Regions from separate parts of the Glaciecola sp. G7-5 genome, predicted to be linked through region 2. Evidence: predicted binding sites of a transcription regulator. Region 2 holds the regulator's gene; the other holds the start of a gene.

The links. The regulator sigma-54, encoded in region 2, starts transcription at its own class of promoters, with help from an activator protein. The targets are predictions, from matches to a motif close to GTTGGCACGNNNNTNGNNT.
Region 1: AC0L6H_RS09095 (choice-of-anchor E domain-containing protein) is a predicted target of sigma-54. The motif match lies at 2,245-2,263, and genes of this name have one in related genera.

What each region holds. Positions count from the first base shown of each region.
Region 1 covers NZ_CM147892.1:2,090,977-2,096,880, forward strand. Annotated here, with positions in the region: gene AC0L6H_RS09080 (hypothetical protein) at 1-505, opposite strand, end outside; gene AC0L6H_RS09085 (hypothetical protein) at 513-1,211, opposite strand; gene AC0L6H_RS09090 (DUF2589 domain-containing protein) at 1,287-1,847, opposite strand; gene AC0L6H_RS09095 (choice-of-anchor E domain-containing protein) at 2,331-3,005, shown strand; gene AC0L6H_RS09100 (choice-of-anchor E domain-containing protein) at 3,253-3,933, shown strand; gene AC0L6H_RS09105 (serine hydrolase domain-containing protein) at 4,130-5,326, shown strand; gene gorA (glutathione-disulfide reductase) at 5,393-5,904, opposite strand, start outside.
Region 2 covers NZ_CM147892.1:2,366,931-2,379,207, forward strand. Annotated here, with positions in the region: gene gltB (glutamate synthase large subunit) at 1-1,802, opposite strand, end outside; gene arcB (aerobic respiration two-component sensor histidine kinase ArcB) at 2,402-4,774, shown strand; gene mgtE (magnesium transporter) at 4,798-6,156, opposite strand; gene AC0L6H_RS10415 (HPr family phosphocarrier protein) at 6,323-6,595, opposite strand; gene rapZ (RNase adapter RapZ) at 6,619-7,542, opposite strand; gene ptsN (PTS IIA-like nitrogen regulatory protein PtsN) at 7,605-8,048, opposite strand; gene hpf (ribosome hibernation promoting factor) at 8,056-8,343, opposite strand; gene AC0L6H_RS10435 (RNA polymerase factor sigma-54) at 8,369-9,904, opposite strand; gene lptB (LPS export ABC transporter ATP-binding protein) at 10,061-10,789, opposite strand; gene lptA (lipopolysaccharide transport periplasmic protein LptA) at 10,786-11,472, opposite strand; gene lptC (LPS export ABC transporter periplasmic protein LptC) at 11,441-12,001, opposite strand; gene kdsC (3-deoxy-manno-octulosonate-8-phosphatase KdsC) at 11,998-12,277, opposite strand, start outside.

The DNA of each region.
Region 1 (5,904 bases), 280 kb from region 2:
GTCCTTTCAATTGTACGGCGCTGTTTTTCAGTTGTTCATGATGACATATGACATACCAAATACGGTCAACAAACACACCAACATCCTCGCTGGTCACATACTGTAAAGTATGCCCATTGTTGGCACTAGATTGAGCTAAAACACTGAGGAGCTGGCTTATGCTCTCGCTTGCTTGTTCAACCTTAGTACTTGCCGTATGAACAGCGTCTTGCAGACTGCTTTGCAAATCGAACATAAGCTGCGAAGCGATAGCTGTTTGTACTTTGCGTCGATTCGCTCTTACTTTAGTGTCAAAGACAGGGGTAATTATTTTCGCTTTAATACCCGATAAACTCGCACTTTTCGGTATTTTATTTTGTACTAAGAGGTTTTCTGCGCGCTCTATCCACTCGAATAAACGCGGTAAAAACTGCGGATCTTTTAATTCCATTCGTTTCACTAAAGCTGGAAACTCTAGCAAGAGCTGATTAGAATTTTCGACTAGAATCACCTTAGAACGAAACATGATTATATTACTCAGGCAGAAGCTTACGGCTGATGCTACCGTCACTATGCTCTACTTTTTGCCACTCCATGCCGTCTTCAGTTATCTTCATTTTAATATGTACAATATGCTCGGGCTTTTGCTCTCGCAGTAAATGAGTTTCAGCAACAACGTTCATATCGCCTAAGGTTGTGCGCTGCGTATTTTCAAGAATCACTTTCTCAGCGGCTTTTTTGATGCGCTCGACTAAAGTAGTTTCATTTACGTCATAGGCATCTTTAATTAATTTGTTCTCAACTGCGATACGCGTGATATCGGATGCTAGTTTGTCACTATATTCAGCTACTGGAACCAATTTTCTGGTTTGGTTTATTTTGGCTTCTAAGTCTTTAGCGCTGTTAGTTAAGACCGTTCTCACTTCTTGAGAGGCTTGCCTAGGTAGACTCGTTCGGCCTAAATTCTTAGTGATTTCGCTATATATCGCTTTATTAAATGATTGGTTATTAATGATATCTACATTCTCAACCAACTCTTCTTGGGTTGATTCAATAGCAAATGGAATGTCTAGTTCAACATCGGCAATACGCATGCGCGGCACCGAAAAGTGCTGAAGCAATTCATGCTTTGCATAGTCTTCGGCCAGCTTTACGGTTTGTACGTCAGCCATTACGCGTGCGTTAGATAAGCTAGATATAATACTTCCAAGGTAATCGTTTAGCTTTGGCATGTAATATCCTTATTAAACTGATTATATTAGCCAAAGGGCAAGGTAAGGGAAGTTAACGCCCCTTGACTAATAGTGCTAGGTTGTTGACGCAGGTTCAATGCTAGCAATGCTATCTTCAAGCATAGTCAATATACGATCTAAACCTGCTGGTATTTCATCATTCACAGCCGTAACTTTTACCCCTAGATTATAGGTTTTTTCTACCGTTGTGCCGCGCGTTGACGTTCTCTTGTATGACGCTGATGCTTTAAAATTAACAATTTTGTAGTTAATTCCAAGCTCTGCGCTTGCTGCAAACTCACTCGAAACACTGGCCGTTTCTGTGGAGGTTAACTTTGCATTAAAGTCTATCGTCATCTCTTCAATGCGCAGCGCAGGAATAGTTAGCATAGTTAAAAAAGGTACTTTTATTTCAACGTTTTTGGTAATAAAAGCGGTACCGGCTTCATTAGGCACCGACTTTTCAAAGGCGAAATCGACATACCGTAATTGATTGCTGTCATCAAATCCTACATCTTGAATAAAGCTGACTTGTGACATGGAAGCGGCGTGTTGTGCCTGAACTGCTGCTTGTAGCGGACCACCAATATAGACGCTAAAGTCAAGGCTGTTAAGTTCTTGTACTAAATTAGGCATAAAATCTTTCCTTGTTTGCTTGCTGACAGTTGATATTGTTTCCCCTTACAACGACAGCTGTTCAAAATATCAACAACTTTTAGTCGCGTCAATGGCCTCTTTAGACTTAAATCGTATAATTTTTGTACAGTTAGTGCAGATTTATTATTAACCCGTTTTCTTTGGACTTCCTTACTTCAAAAAAACATTTAGCACTTATATCACCAAATAAGGCTAAATTTTTAGCCTTTAGCTAGTTTTTTTCTAGCTGAAAAACGCAAAAAAGAACCTCTTTTCGGTCCTTTTTATGTACGCGAAAGAAGCGAATAAACAACCCAAAAGTGTCAGGTAATTTTACATAATTGTATTTTTAAAAATTCGGCAATGTGTAGGTATTTGTATTGTATGTTAAATAATTAGTGGCTCGTTTGTTGCTTAGTTTTTCTACAACAATAATTGTGTCTATGTTAGATACAATAAACAACTGTTTACAGGAATAGATAAATGTTAAAGAAAATCCTATGTGGGGCTGCATTACTTTGTGTCACTGGTTTCTCTAGTGCCGCCGTCATTACACAAGAGTTTACGGTCGCACGACAACTTACCAACTTTACTAACACGATATCATATAATCTTTTTGATGATATGGGTGGAACTCGCCAATTAGAATCTGTCGAGTTTACCTTGCTTGCTAGATCAAGTGGGATTGCTGAAGTGGAAAACCGCAATGCTACTTCAACAAGAATTACAGCAACGCTTTCTACCGATATCGCTCTTGTAAACACAAGTGGTGTTAAACTCGTTGAAGCTGCTCCTTTTCTTACTCGTTCTGAATTGCTAGCCGCGTTTGATGGTGTAATCGATTTTGATGGTCCTTCTGGCGTAGAGTTTTTGAATTTGAACACAAACGACTTTAGTAATTTGTTAATCAACGATGCGATGGCGTTAATGGATTTTGTAGGTGCTGGTACTACTTCAATCAATTTTACAGCTAAAGCGTTGAGCCAAATTACGGGCGGCGGTAACTTAACGAGTAGCTTTACGACTTTTGCATCAGGTGACGTTAAGGTAATATACACTTACAGTGACGTACCTGTTAATGTAAGTGCTCCTGCTCATGTGGCACTTGTTCTGTTAAGCTTAGTTGGTTTTGCTGGAATCAGAAAGTTTAGGAAATAATTACGCTTTCGAAGTCTTAAGACGACAATAAGACGCCCTCAACCGAGGGCGTTTTTTTTGGAAAAAAATAACAAACCCCTATCTGAAGGGGCTTGTCGGCAATTTTTACAAAAGCAAAAAATGTTATTTTGTTATTTTATAAAAGGCTGAAATACATACATAAAAAACATGGCATAGAACGTGCTAAATATTGGTTGGTGGTGGCAAATTGCCATCGATGTAACTAACGATATAAGGGCCTTCCCAGATGTTAAAGCAAATACTATGTAGTACCGCTTTATTGTGTATAGCCGGATATGCAAATGCAGGAGTTGTTACTCAAAACTTCACTGTAGAAAAAACAACAACTAATTTTAAAGAGCAGGTTGAATACGAGCTTTTTGACACCTTAGGGGGTCAGCGTAAGCTTGAATCTGTCGAAATTACTCTTTTAGCAAAAGCTGAAGCTCACGCTGAAGCTGAAAATAGAAGCAGGAGCAGTGCCGATACGGTTACCGCTACGGTCTCTGCTATTATTGCGCTGATTGACTTAGCTGGCGACATTATTATTGAAGCTGCACCCTCAGAGTCCTCAACAAAAGTCTTAGCTGTTTACGATGGCGTAAGTGATTTTGATGGCCCTTCTGGGTCAACCTTTGTCGGACTTGATGCCAGTGAGACAGTCAGTAAGTTCTTTACCGACACAGCGTCCTTACTTGCGTTTATCGACATGGGTACATCAACCAGTAGCGTAGAGTTTGACGCTAGCGCATTAAGTAAGGTGACCGGTGGCGGTAATTTAATGTCGGGCATTAGTACCTTTTCAAGCGGCGCCATAACCATAGAGTACAAATACTCAGACTCAGTTGAAGTTTCTGCACCAGCGCATCTTGCACTTTTAGGGATGGGCTTGTTAACGTTGGCAGGATTACGAAAGTTCAAAGCTTAATAAATTGATACTGTAATAGAAAAACCGCCAAATATTTGGCGGTTTTTTTTGATGTAACTTTATTCTCTATCGCCTTTCTTATATTCAAATCTACGCGTAGCTTCTTCACACACATAAAGATTATGTTAATCTACAATAAGTTTATGTGCTGGCTAGTGCTTAGGTCATCTACTCGCCTAGAAAAGGAAATATCATTGTGAAAAACAACACCGTTTTGCGTACCGTCGTGCTCATTGTTGGAAGTTTACTGTTATTACTATCTGTATTCCTTTGGTGGATGGGTCCCGATTTTCGCGCACTGCTGCTTGACCCGCCAAAAGATAAACAGATTTTGTTTTGGACCCAAAGCCAACGTGATTTGGGTTTTAAAATGTTAGATGAAGTGCCGTTTCTGATAGAGTCACGACAAATAACACCCAGCACGAATGTTCGCGCCTTACCAGAAGGCGAGCCACTTTCTCTTAGTGAGGATATGAACGCCTTTTTTGATGAGCAGAACCTTTCAGGCATGCTTGTTTTGCATAAAGGTAAGATACGTTATGAGCAATATGGCTTAGGTCACTCTCCTGATAAACGTTGGACAAGCTTTTCGGTGGCTAAATCCTTCACTTCTAGCTTAGTCGGTATCGCGATTAAAGAAGGGCACATTAATAGTATTAACGATAGTGTTTCTAGCTATATTAATGGCTTAGAAGGTTCGGCATATGATGATGTAACCATTGCCCAGTTATTGACCATGACTTCTGGTGTAAAGTGGTATGAGAATTACTCTGATCCAAATTCTGATGTTGCTAAATTTAATAACCACGCAGCGCAAGACGGTCTTCCCACCATCGTAAGTTATATGCGTAAATTAGAAAGAGCGCATCCACCCGGTGAAACTTGGCTATATTCTACTGGCGAAACCAATCTTATTGGTATATTGGTAGCACAAGCGACAGGACGTACATTAAGTGACTATCTTAGTGAAAAAATTTGGCAGCCTTTTGGCATGGAAAACAAAGCAAGCTGGTTATTAGGGCCCGATGGCAACGAAATTTCAGGCTGCTGTATTCAAGCAAGCTTAAGAGACTATGCCCGTTACGGCTTATTCATACTTGAAAATGGCAGTGTAAATGGTGAGTCGGTGTTACCTGAGGGCTGGATTGCTGAGGCTACGACCAAAAAGACGGAAATTGGTAAAGCAGGCAGAGGCTACGGTTATCAGTGGTGGACCTTTGATGATGGCAGTTTCACTGCGCGGGGAATTTTTGGGCAAACCATCTTTATTGACCCAACGCGTGATTTGGTGGTGGCAATGAATGGAAACTGGCAAGTGGCAAGCGATAACGCTCTGAATGATAAAAGGTTTGAATTTATTGATAAAATTAGAGCTAGCATTGACCGTGACTAGCTAATAAAAAAGCTTAGCTTTTTAGGGCTAAGCTTTTTTATTAGATTTAAAGACAATACAAGTCGTCTAGCTTAGCGTAACAAACTCCTCTGCAGAGGTTGGATGTATCGCAACACAGGCGTCAAAATCTGCTTTCGTCGCCCCCATTTTCATGGCTACGCCAAAGCCTTGTAAAATTTCATCCATTGCATAACCAATTCCGTGTAGGCCAACGACTTTTTGTTCTGGGCCTGCGCAAATAAGTTTCATTTTAGTTGCTTGTCGATGGGTGGTTACTGCGGTATACATTGCGGCAAAGCTTGAATTATAGACCTTTAGATCATCTCCATATTGCTCTTTTGCCTCGGCTTCAGTCAAGCCAATTGTACCTATGGTAGGATGGCTAAATACAACCGTGGGAATGAGATCATAGTCCATGTGCGCATCGTGTTGATTATTAAATAATCTTTCAGATAGTAATCTCCCGGCTTTCACTGCAACTGGGGTCAAGTCCACTTTTCCGATATTATCGCCAACCGCATAAATAGTGTTTGCGCTGGTATTTTGGTATTTATCGACTTTAATGTAGCCTCGTTCGT
Region 2 (12,277 bases):
ACTTCGTCACAAACGCGTTTTATCGCGTTTTCTAAACCCTCTTCAACATTATAATTAATATTGATTTTTTCATTGTGATAATACTTATCATCAAAATCGCGCAGTTGTTTTAAGTCAGTGTAGACTAAAACGGGTGATTCAAATAATACGCGGTGCGCATAACCACTGGTTTCGTTAAATACGTTTTGCTCACGTCCAATACAGGTTGCCAGTGACATTACATGGTTTTCGCGTAAAGAATCGATTGGCGGGTTGGTAACTTGTGCAAATTGTTGTCTAAAGTAATCAAAAAGTGTGCGCTGTTTTGACGACATAACCGCCATAGGCGTGTCATCGCCCATTGAACCAACCGCTTCTTGGCCGTCTTTTGCAAGGACCTTAATCACTTGGTTGATTTCTTCATAACTATAATTAAAGAGTTTATGTAGGGTGGCCATCTCATGGTCATCATAAGCGCGCTTACCAATTAAGCTAGCATCACATTCTTCAAGCGGCTTGAGCCTTTCTATATGCGACTCTAGCCATTGTGCATATGGATGTTGAGATTTTAATTCTTGGTCGATTTCGTTTGAACGCCAGATTTTACCTGTGTGAGTATCTACTGCTAGCATTTCACCGGGGCCAACACGCCCTTTTTCGATAACATCTTGTTCTTTGTAATCCCAAATGCCAATTTCTGAAGCTAGGGTAATAAAGCCGTTTTTCGTAATGACATAACGTGCAGGTCTTAGGCCATTGCGGTCAAGGTTACACGCAACATGGCGACCATTGGTCAATACAATCCCAGCAGGTCCGTCCCATGGCTCCATATGCATCGAGTTAAATTCGTAAAATGCCCGCAGGTCTTTGTCCATGGTTTTGTTGTTCTGATATGCCGGTGGCACTAACAAACGCATGGCGCGGAAGATATCCATGCCGCCTGCTAAGAATAGCTCAAGCATATTATCTAGCGAGCTACTATCTGAGCCTTCTACGTTAACAAAGGGTGCTGCTTGCATAAGATCAGGAATAAGCGGTGTTGCAAATTTGCTTGTTCTGGCAATAGCCCAATCACGGTTACCTTTAATTGTGTTTATTTCACCGTTGTGCGCTAAATATCTAAAAGGCTGTGCTAGTGGCCACTTGGGTAAGGTGTTTGTAGAAAAGCGTTGATGAAACACACATATAGAAGAGGTCAGCTCAGCGTTCGCCAAATCCAAATAGAATTTGGGCAAGTCTTTGGGCATTACTAGCCCTTTGTAGATGGTTACAAAAGTCGACAAACAGGCGATGTAAAAATCACTATCCTCTAGCGCAACGCGTTTTTCTGCGCGGCGTCGAGCGATATATAAACGCCGTTCTAAATCAGGGGCCAACCAACCACTAGGCGCGTTTACAAATACTTGTTCAATTTGCGGTACACCAGTTTTAGCTAAGTCGCCAAGTACACTATGGTCAACGGGCACTTCACGCCAACCTAGTACATTCAACATCTCTTTTTGTAATTCTTCATTTAATACTTTACGCGAAGCTTCGGCTTTGATCGGGTCTTGTGATAAAAAAACCATACCAACCGCATAGTTTTTGTTTAACACCCAGCCTTCCTCTAAAGCTACTTTTTTGAAAAAAGTATCAGGCTTTTGCAATAGCAATCCACAGCCGTCACCGGTTTTGCCATCAGAGGCAACACCGCCTCTGTGCTGCATGCGGTCCAAACCTTCAATCGCAGTAGCCACTAACTGATGGCTCGACTCGCCTTCAGTGTGCGCTATTAAACCAAATCCACAGTTGTCTTTCGAATCTGATGAATGATATAAACCCATACATTACTCCTTCGCGCCGTTTATAAAAGCGGCGCTCGTTGTGCTTTCCTATGAAATAAGGACCTAGTCATCTAGCATGTAGCCATTGCCACTATGCTAATGTATTTGTCGACTATTATTATTGTATTTGTTCGACGTCGTTAGCTGTTTTGAGGATACGGTTGCGTATCGAATTTTTATTCATTCCACTAAGCGGGATGTTGAAGTTACATACTTACGCGCCAGAAATCAATTATCTTGCATTAGAATATTGATACTCGTCAATTTGAAATCAATTAAGTCTTTGTTTTATATGTGGATATATTTTTAGTCTATAAAACAGGCAAAGTATGTTTTTTGACGCTTGAGGTAAATAAAGTGTTAAAAATAGTTGAAACAGCAACTTTTATCTTAATACGAATGCAATAAAACAGGGGTTTATCGCATAATTATAGTTTTTTAATGCGTAAACTTGCACTGACATTGTTTTGCAACAAATTTAGCCTAGGTTTCTGCCTTATTCGACTATTCGTCACTCCAAATTCTTGATAGCATGCAAGGCCCAAACTTTCTTTTATATCGCTTAAACGCGGTTTGCTTGCTTAGGCACCAAAAAAACTATGTTAAATAAAACTCCAAGTGACTCATGGGCAATTAACGTCGCTCAGTATGTGAATAAATTAGGCACGTTTAAAGTCAGTGTTTTATTTGTCCTGTTTACTTTGTGCTTTACCATTTCAGGCTCCTTTGTGGTGCGCTTAGCGCTTGGCAGCGATATTCGTACTCATGATTTATTAAGTGCAATTGTTTTAACCTTAATCGGTGCACCATGTCTGTTGTTCTTCTTTGGCAAATTAATTAAACAATTAGAACATTCTCGTATCAATTTAGAAGAAGCGGTCAATCAACTTGAGCGGCTGCGTCGTCACGATGTGATACTTAACCGTGAACTGCAAAACAATATTCGTCAATTGAATTACGAAATCGAACAACGTAAGCATGCTCAACTTGAACGCGAAGCGATGTTTTCAAAATTAGAGCAAGAAATAAAACAAAAGTCTGAGCAAGAATTAGAAGCGCGCAGACTATCTACGTTAACGCGTTCCATTATTGATGCTTCTCCTGATTTGATTTATTACCGAAATGAAGAAGGGCGCTTTGAAGGCTGCAATAAAGTCGCCGAAGCGCTTGTGGGTAAAACTCAAGAAGAACTAATGGGCTTAACACCGCATCAAGTATATGATGAAGAGTTAGCCAGACAAGTAGCTGCTTCGGATCAAGAAGTATTAGAAACAAACGCGCCTATTACTGAAGAATTATGGCTGCGTTTTGCGGACGGTCGGCGTCGCTATTTTGAAATGCGCAAGGTACCTTTCTTTGATCATGACGGTAAAAGGCTTGGTTTATTAGCCTTTGGTCGCGATATGACTGAGCGTAAGCAGTCGCAGTTGGCAGTAGAGCAAGCGAGTAAAGATAAGACAAAGTTTATAGCAACCATATCGCACGAACTGAGAACGCCACTCAATGGTATTGTCGGTTTGTCGAGAATGATGCGAGACACTAAGCTAAACGCCGAACAATTTGAATGGGTGAGCACTATATACGCCAGCGCAATCACGTTGGGGAATATTTTCAATGATATAATTGACCTCGATAAACTCGACCGCGACAAAGTAGAAATGCAATATAAAACGGTCAGTACAGTCAATTTTGTCAATGAGTTAGCGAGTATTATTAAGTTGCTGGCTGCAGACAAGGGCTTAGCATTTAATTGGAAAATTGTAGACCCTGTCCCTGTTGCCTTTGAAGCGGATGGCACGCGCTTGCGCCAAGTACTCTGGAATATGCTTTTCAACGCTGTCAAATTTACTCCGAAAGGCTCCGTATCGTTGACTATGTCGGCAACAATACACAGCGAGACGCAAGCTGATATCACATTTACGATTCAAGATACGGGTATTGGCATTGAAAAAGACCAACTCGACAAAATATTTGCCATGTATTATCAAGTTCAACGTGATGACTTTCAATCTGCGACAGGTACGGGTATAGGCTTAGCTATATGTAAGCAGATGGTAGATAAAATGAATGGTAGCATTCGTGTCAATTCAGAGCTTAATCAAGGCACGTGCTTTGAAATTAAACTGCCTGTGACTGTCAGCCATCAAAGTCCAGATGTAGAAGAGCTGAGAGTAACTGGCTTAAACATTCTTTTAGTTGAAGATATTGAACTGAATGTAATGGTCGCCAAGGCCTTGCTAGAGAAACTAGGCCAACACGTTGCCGTAGCAATGACCGGGCAAGAAGCGATTGATATGGTTAAAGAAACCACCTATGACCTCATTTTATTAGATATTCAGTTACCTGATATGAGCGGTTTTGATGTTGCTCGCACATTGTTAGAAGAGGACTTAGTGCTGCGTACTCCCATTGTTGCCTTAACTGCCAATGTGATTAAGACAAGAGAAGAGTACTTACAAAACGGAATGGACGATGTTATCGCAAAACCCGTTAAAAAGAGTCGCATTATCCAAGTATTCAATGAGTTGTTCGCTACTGATCTACGCAACGATCTGCCCCCACCTCGAAACACTGATCAAAAAGGGAGTAAAAAAGTCGTGATAGAACAAGAGTCACAAAAAGTCCTCGATCTTGACTTGCTTATCATGTTAATTGAAACCATTGGTGAGGGCATGGTAGAAGCGAGTTTAGCGGTCTTTGAAGACAAAATACCAGAATACATGGAGATATTGAATGTATCGCTGGCCGCCGATGATAAAGACGAAGTGTGTTCGCAAGCGCATAAAATAAAAGGTGCTGCTAGTTCTGTGGGCTTAAGCCGAGTGCAAATCACCGCGAATATGATTCAACAAGGGGATCACCCCGCTTGGTGGGAGAATGTTCACGAGTGGGTAGAACAACTGCAAATGGCAATAAGCAAAGATGTGCCTTATTTGCATGAGTGGCTTAAACAACATCAATACGACGATTGAGTTGACGGGGCGCTTTGCAAACCTTACATAAGAAACAATGTTGCGGTGCCCAAAAAGGCAAATATACCGACCACGTCTGTGATGGTGGTTAATATAACGCTACCGGCAAGGGCTGGGTCTATTTTCATTTTCTTCATGACGATAGGTAAGGTAGCACCGGCTAAGCCTGCAGCAATCATGTTCATCAACATGGCGAAGGCGATTACTAAGCCAAGCATGTAGTCTTGTTTCCACAGGGCAATCACAGACGCTATCAAAAAAGCCCAGATAATACCGTTTAGAAAACCAATCGCGAGTTCTTTTCTCACTAACCATAATGCGTTGGCGCTAGTTACATGACCCAAAGCCATACCGCGAATGACTAGGGTTAGTGTTTGATTACCTGCGACTCCGCCCATACTCGGCACTATGGTGTTAAGAATCGCCAAAACAGCTAATTGACTAAGTGTGGCTTCAAACATATCGCTCACTGCTGCCGCGAGTAAAGCCGTGACTAGGTTCACACCAAGCCAAATAGAGCGGCGCTTGGTAGACTGGCCGACAGGAGCAAAGGTATCTTCTTCATCGTCAAGACCAGCCATACTCATCATTGAGTGCTCTGCGTCTTCACGAATGATATCAACGACATCATCAATCGTTATTCGTCCGACTAACTTTCCGTCTTCATCTACGACCGGCGCTGACAACCAATCGTAGCGCTCGAACATACTTGCCACGGCGCGTTCTTCCATATTTACGGTAAGTGCTTCTGGTTCGTCGTCCATAATATCTTCGACACTGACATTTGGACTTGAGGTTAACAAGCGAGAAAGTGACACCGTTCCAATTAGCACGTCCTGCCTATTCACGACATACAGGGTGTCGGTATTTTCAGGTAGCTCAGCTTTTAAACGCAAATAACGTATCACTACATCAACAGTAACTTCATGGCGTAGCGTGATAGTGTCGGTATTCATAATGAAGCCGGCGGTATCTTCTCCATAAGAGAGCGCTTTTTCAGCTCGCTGCCTATCTTGAGTGTCCATCGACGTTAAAATGCTATTGAGCACGTTCTCTGGCAAAGAACTTAGCGTTTCTGCCAAGTCATCAGTATCCATGTCTTCTAGCGCATCGACAACGCTTGAGGGCATCATTTTACTAATAATACCGTTACGTACGTCCTCAGATAATTCTTCTAATACATCACCATGAAAGTCCGCATCAAGCATTTGCCACAGAATATCACGCGTTTTGGTGGGTGATGATTCAAGCAGTAGGGCTGCATCACCAGCAGGAATGTCATGTAATAGTTTTCGAACACGCACAAATGCACCAGCAGCTAGTGACGCTGAAATCTTTTCTAACCTAGCTTGTGTGTGCGTTGTTTCGATTGTGTCAGACATTGAGTCGGTCTATATAAGAGTGTTAATTTGCGCTACAGCAATATTACTGTGTCTTATAAATGCTTTTGTTGTGTTTGTAAATAAGAATGTTGCAGTGCGCTATGATGTGGCGCAAGTATAGCATTTGTCAGAACATTGTGGGATGAATTGACTGGAAAGATGCTATTTATTCGCCTTCATCAAATTTATTCGCGATGAGGTTTTCAATATTCTGCATAGCGACTTGTGCATCAGCACCGTCGCAAATTAACGTCACTTGTTTGCCTTGGCTGCTTTCTAACATCAATAAGGCAAGTACGCTATTTGCGGGGGCTTGTTGTGAGTCTTGTTCAAGCACTATTTCGCATTCATAGCTATTGGCTAACTGCACTAACTTCGTCGCAGCCCTTGCATGTAAGCCTAGTTTATTAACAATGGTAAGTGTCTTTACTAGCCTCATTTTTTAGCTCCGTTTTCCCTAGTTTACTCGCTGCCGGCTTCGCTATTGATGTTACTTTGTGCGTCAGGCGTTTCTTCAGCGTTTGCCATTTCTAAAGGTTTTGATAAGCCAATTTCACGGTGTTTAACTTGCACATCACCGTGGCTACTTTTAAATGCCTCTGCTAAAGACTGCGCTACGTAAACCGAACGATGTTGGCCTCCTGTGCAGCCAATCGCAATGGTGACATAAGAGCGATTATTGCGCTCTAAGTGGGGTAACCACGTTGTTATTAAATTTTGAATTTGCCAAATTAACTTCATTACCAATGGTTGGCTTGATAAAAACAACTCAACGGGGCCATCAAGTCCACATAATGGTCGTAGGTCAGGATCCCAATGTGGATTAGGTAGAAATCTTACATCAAACACATAATCTGCGTCTTTGGGGATGCCGTATTTAAAACCAAATGACTCAAAGACAATGACTAAATCAGAGCTTTTCTTACCTAAAACGCGCTCGCGAATAAGTTCAGCTAAATCATGTACCGATAGCTTGTCGGTATTTATATGTAAATCCGCTTTTTCTGCGACGGGCACTAAGATTTCGCGCTCTTCGTTGATCGCATCTACCAGTGAGTTACTGCGTTTGAACAAGGGATGTAGGCGCCGCGTTTCACTATAGCGTTTGACGAGTACATCGTCACTTGCATCAAGAAAAATAATGGTAATTTCCCAAAATTCAGGCAGGTAATTAAGTAGTTCGCTAATTTCATTTTCAGTTTCAGGCATATTGCGCACATCAATACTCACGGCAACAAGTTCATGTTGATCCACCAAGGTGTGCGTAAGTGTGGGTAGAAGTGAAACTGGAATATTGTCTACACAGTAGTAGCCAAGATCTTCTAGTGACCGCAAAGCGATTGATTTACCCGAACCTGAGCGACCGCTAATAATCAGAAGTTTCATTTATCACCTTATAAGAGTTACATATGCGTTTGTTTTTATTGCGCTTATGTTCATGAAAAGGTTTAGGCTAACGCGGCGACGATTTCATTTTTGTTTGTGGCTTTACGTATAGCCTTGACGGTGTCCTTATTACTCAGTTTGCGTGCAATACCAGATAATGCTTGAAGGTGTTGATCGGTTTGTTCCTCAGGGACTAATATGGCAAAGAAGATATCTACAGGTTTGCTGTCAATAGCGTCAAACTCAATGGGCTGACTACTAGTGACTATCACCGCAATCATATTGCTTAAGTCTTTAATTTTGCCATGGGGGATAGCAATGCCATGCCCTATACCAGTACTGCCCATTTTTTCGCGGGCCAGTAAACTGCTTAATACTTCCACTTGGTCTAATTCAGGGGATTGTTGGACCGCAATCTCGGAGATGACTTCGAAAATTCGTTTTTTGCTATGACATTCGACCGAACATTGAGTTCGGTCGAGTGAAATGATGTCATTTATTATCATATTCTACTTAGTGACGTTTCTGTTTTTCTTTGTGTTTAATGACCTGACGGTCAAGCTTATCAATGAGGCCGTCGATGGCCGCATACATATCTGTGTGTTCGGCATTCGCAAATACTTCGCCGCCACTTAAGTGAAGCGTCGCTTCTGCTTTTTGAGTGAGCTTTTCGACGTTGAGAATAACATGAACATTGTTAATGTGGTCGAAATGCCTTTCGAGTTTTTCAAATTTGGTATCAACATAATTGCGAAGTGATTCTGTTATGTCGATATGATGACCGGTTAGGTTTATTTGCATAATGCTCGTCCTCTAATGCTTGGCCTCAAACGAGGCTTTTTCGTTGATTCGAAGGGGGAATATGTAACGATTCCCGGTATTTTGCAATTGTTCGTCTAGCTACCTTAATACCCTGGTCCGAAAGCAATTGCGCAATCTTGCTATCGCTTAATGGCTTATGCGCAGGTTCGTCAGCCACGAGCTTCTTAATAAAGGCTCTGATAGCGGTGGAAGAACAATTTTCACCTGACTCCGTTGCTACATGTGACGAAAAGAAATACTTAAGCTCATAAATACCTCTGGGAGTATGCATGTATTTTTGGGTTGTTACACGCGAAATTGTAGATTCGTGCATATCGACCATTTCGGCTACATCATTCAACACCATTGGTTGCATTTTTTCTGGCCCTTGCTCAAAAAATTCGCGTTGTTTGGCAACAATACAATGCGACACTTTAAGTAAGGTTTCATTTCTGCTCTCTAAGCTTTTTATAAACCATTTTGCTTCTTGTAAATGAGACTTAATATATTGAGAATCGTTCGGATTTTTAGTCGTTTTTGACAATTTAGCATAGGTTTCGTTTACCGTCAGCGCAGGTAGAGCTTCGTTATTGAGTTCAACCGTCCACACGCCTTTTTTCTTATAGACATTTACGTCGGGCACAATATATTCTGGTTCTCGTGACGATATTGAGCTGCCAGGACGAGGATTTAAGGTTTTTAATAAACGCATTACTTCCCGAAGTTGGTCTTCTTTGAGGCGAGTCTTGCGCATTAAGGTACGATAATCTTTGCTACTAATTAAATCTGAATGTTCATCAATAATACTGCGAGCTTGCGCCAACCAAGGTGTATCTTCGTTAAATTGTTGAAGTTGTACGAGTAGACACTCTTTTACCGAACGCGCGCCTGAGCCCACCGGATCAAATCGTTGAATGCGTTTCAATACACATTCGACTTCGTCGAGTTCTATGTCTTCATTATCTAAACTCTCGAGAATTTCTTCACTACTAACGGTCAAGTAACCTGATTCATCGATAGAATCAATAATTGCAATTGCGATAGATTTGTCATTATCACTAAAGTGGGTGAGTTCTACTTGCCACATAAGGTGGTCTTGAATAGATTCGGTTGTTTCTCCTTGAAAAACGTAGTCATCATCAGGATTAATACCGGTCATGCGCGTTGGCGCTGAAGTCGACCCTAAATACTCTTCCCAAGAGCTATCTAATGGCAAGTCATCGGGCAGTTCTCTATTCTCAAGCGCATCATGCGAATCCATAGTATCTGGCACTTCAGTGTCGCCGTTGGCCATTGCTGTATCGTTGTTGTTTGTCGCTTCGGCACTCACTGACAACTGTTCTTTATCAGTGCGAGAATCAAGGGTTTGATTGTCATCCGATGACGCACTATTGCTTTCTACATCATGCTCTGCAGTCTCTAATAATGGATTGGATTCAAGGGCTTCTTGAATCTCTTGTTGTAAATCCAGAGTAGAAAGCTGCAACAACTTGATTGCCTGTTGCAATTGAGGAGTCATGGTAAGTTGTTGACTAAACTTGAGCTGCAACGAAGGTTTCATTACTGACCTTCTACTTTATTAATGCGGTGTTTTTGCATAAGGGGCTCTAATTTCTCCAATTGTAGGAAACATCGGTTCCTGTCTATTTTGACATAATGCTGAAGCTATCAACGACTAAGCACTCACTTTTCTACATGATAGCGCTTTAGCGAGTCATTACAAAGAAAATTGTTCACCTAAATAAACATCTCTCACCGTCTGGTTCGAAAGTACTTCTTGTGCACTGCCCGAGGCAATAAGTTCCCCATGGCTAACAATATAGGCTATTTCACAAACATCGAGGGTTTCTTTAACGTTGTGGTCGGTAATGAGTACGCCAATGCCGCGCTCTTTCAACTGATAAATAATCTTCTTTATGTCATTCACCGATATAGGATCGACACCAGCGAATGGTTCATCTAGTAAAATAAATTTAGGATCAGCGGCTAATGCGCGAGCAATTTCAACTCTTCTGCGTTCACCACCCGACAGGCTCATGCCTAGACTATTGCGAATATGATTAATATTAAAATCATCAAGCAGTTCATCTGCAATGCGTTCGCGTTGTTCTTTTGAAATCTCTTTGCGCGTTTGTAAAATTGCCATTAAGTTCTCATACACGCTCAGCTTTCTGAATATAGAAGCTTCTTGTGGCAAGTATCCAATACCCTGACGCGCTCGCTCATGCATCGGCTGAAAACTTAAATTGGTTTGGTCTATAAAGATATCGCCCTTATCTAAGGGAACTAAACCCACAATCATATAAAAGGTAGTGGTTTTGCCTGCGCCGTTTGGTCCTAATAAACCCACTATTTGCCCGGTCGATACTTCAATACTCACATCTCGTACTACTTGACGTGACTTATAGGACTTGGCTAAATGTTTAGCGGATAATGTACTGCTCACGGTTTGTCCTCATCGTCTTTTTTATCTGAAACGAAGGCACCTGGACTCAATACGGTCGTTACTGGGATTTCACTATTGGCATCAGTTGAGGCAATAATTTGTTCTTTGGCCATGTTAAAAGCGATAGAGTCACCATTAACCTTAATATCGTTTTGGTTAATTGCAGCATTGCCTTTTAAAGAAATCGTTTGTATTTCTACTTCATATTTTATTTCATTTGCACTGGCTGTGACCACCGAGCCATCTTCAAGCTTCTGTTTATAACTAGCAGGATTCCCCGTTGCAGTGATGACCTCTTTGCCTTTACCTGCGGTCGCATCTGCAACAACCTTATCGGCTAAGATTTCAAGACTACCTTGGCGTATTATTACATTATCGATGAAAATTGAAGTTTTAGTTTTACCATCGACAGATTGATTTTTGGATTTTGCGGTGACCGGCAATAAAAAATCGGTCGCAATGGTGCTTTGCTCACTTGAGGGCGGTGTTGATTGCGCCGCGATGACTTTACTCCCAAGGTTGACAACCAACAAGCTAGCCAAGATGCTGGCATATAAGCCCTTCCTACGTACAGACTTATTCAGCTTAACTGCGTAATTGCTTTGACCGCCGTTATTAGCTTTGGCATCGCCGCCTTTTGCAAGGCGTAGATTAAAGAACGGGGTTAAATTGGGTCTGTACATGTTGTTTAAACTCGTATTGTTGGGTCGTTAAATTACCAAAGATGCCAATGCTGTTAACCTCATAATTGAGGCCACTAATGGTTACTTTTTGGTCTGAACTTAGGGTTTTGTCTTGTAAGTTGATTTCAATGTACTCGGTGCTTATTTCCTTAATATACTCTTGCGATCGCAAATTCACAATCTTGACGTTTTTTTCAAGTTGAATTCTATTGTTCGTATATAATGTGCCTTCACCAGCAGTCACTTGCCACGGCTGCCCATCATCTAAATAGAGGGTGTAGACAGGATTATGAAATACTGCAAAACCTAAGGCATCGTAATGCTCCATTTTATCGGCAGCCACTTGATGGCTCAGCCTACCTTCTTTATCATACAACTTACTATTTAGGTTAACAGCTTGATAATTTGGAATTAATTCAATATCACGGTCGTTGGCTATTTGTTGTTCTTCATCTTCAAATAACATTGGTAAATAAAGAATGAGTACCGCCGTAAAAATAATAGCGATACTCCATGTTATACGATTCATATACTGGCACCGTGAACTATCTCAAGCTTACCTTTTGCCTGTAAGAATAAGTCACACACCTCTCTTACCGCACCTTTACCACCACCTAAGGTGGTAATGTAATTAGCTTTCATTTTAATAAGTGGATGGGCGTCAAGCGTTGCTACTTTGATACTGCTAAAAGGAAACATTTCCATATCAGGCATATCATCACCAACGCTGGCTATTTGATGACTTTGGTATCCTGTTATACGCATTAATTCAGCTAAGGCTTTGTGTTTGTCTTCACGCCCCTGT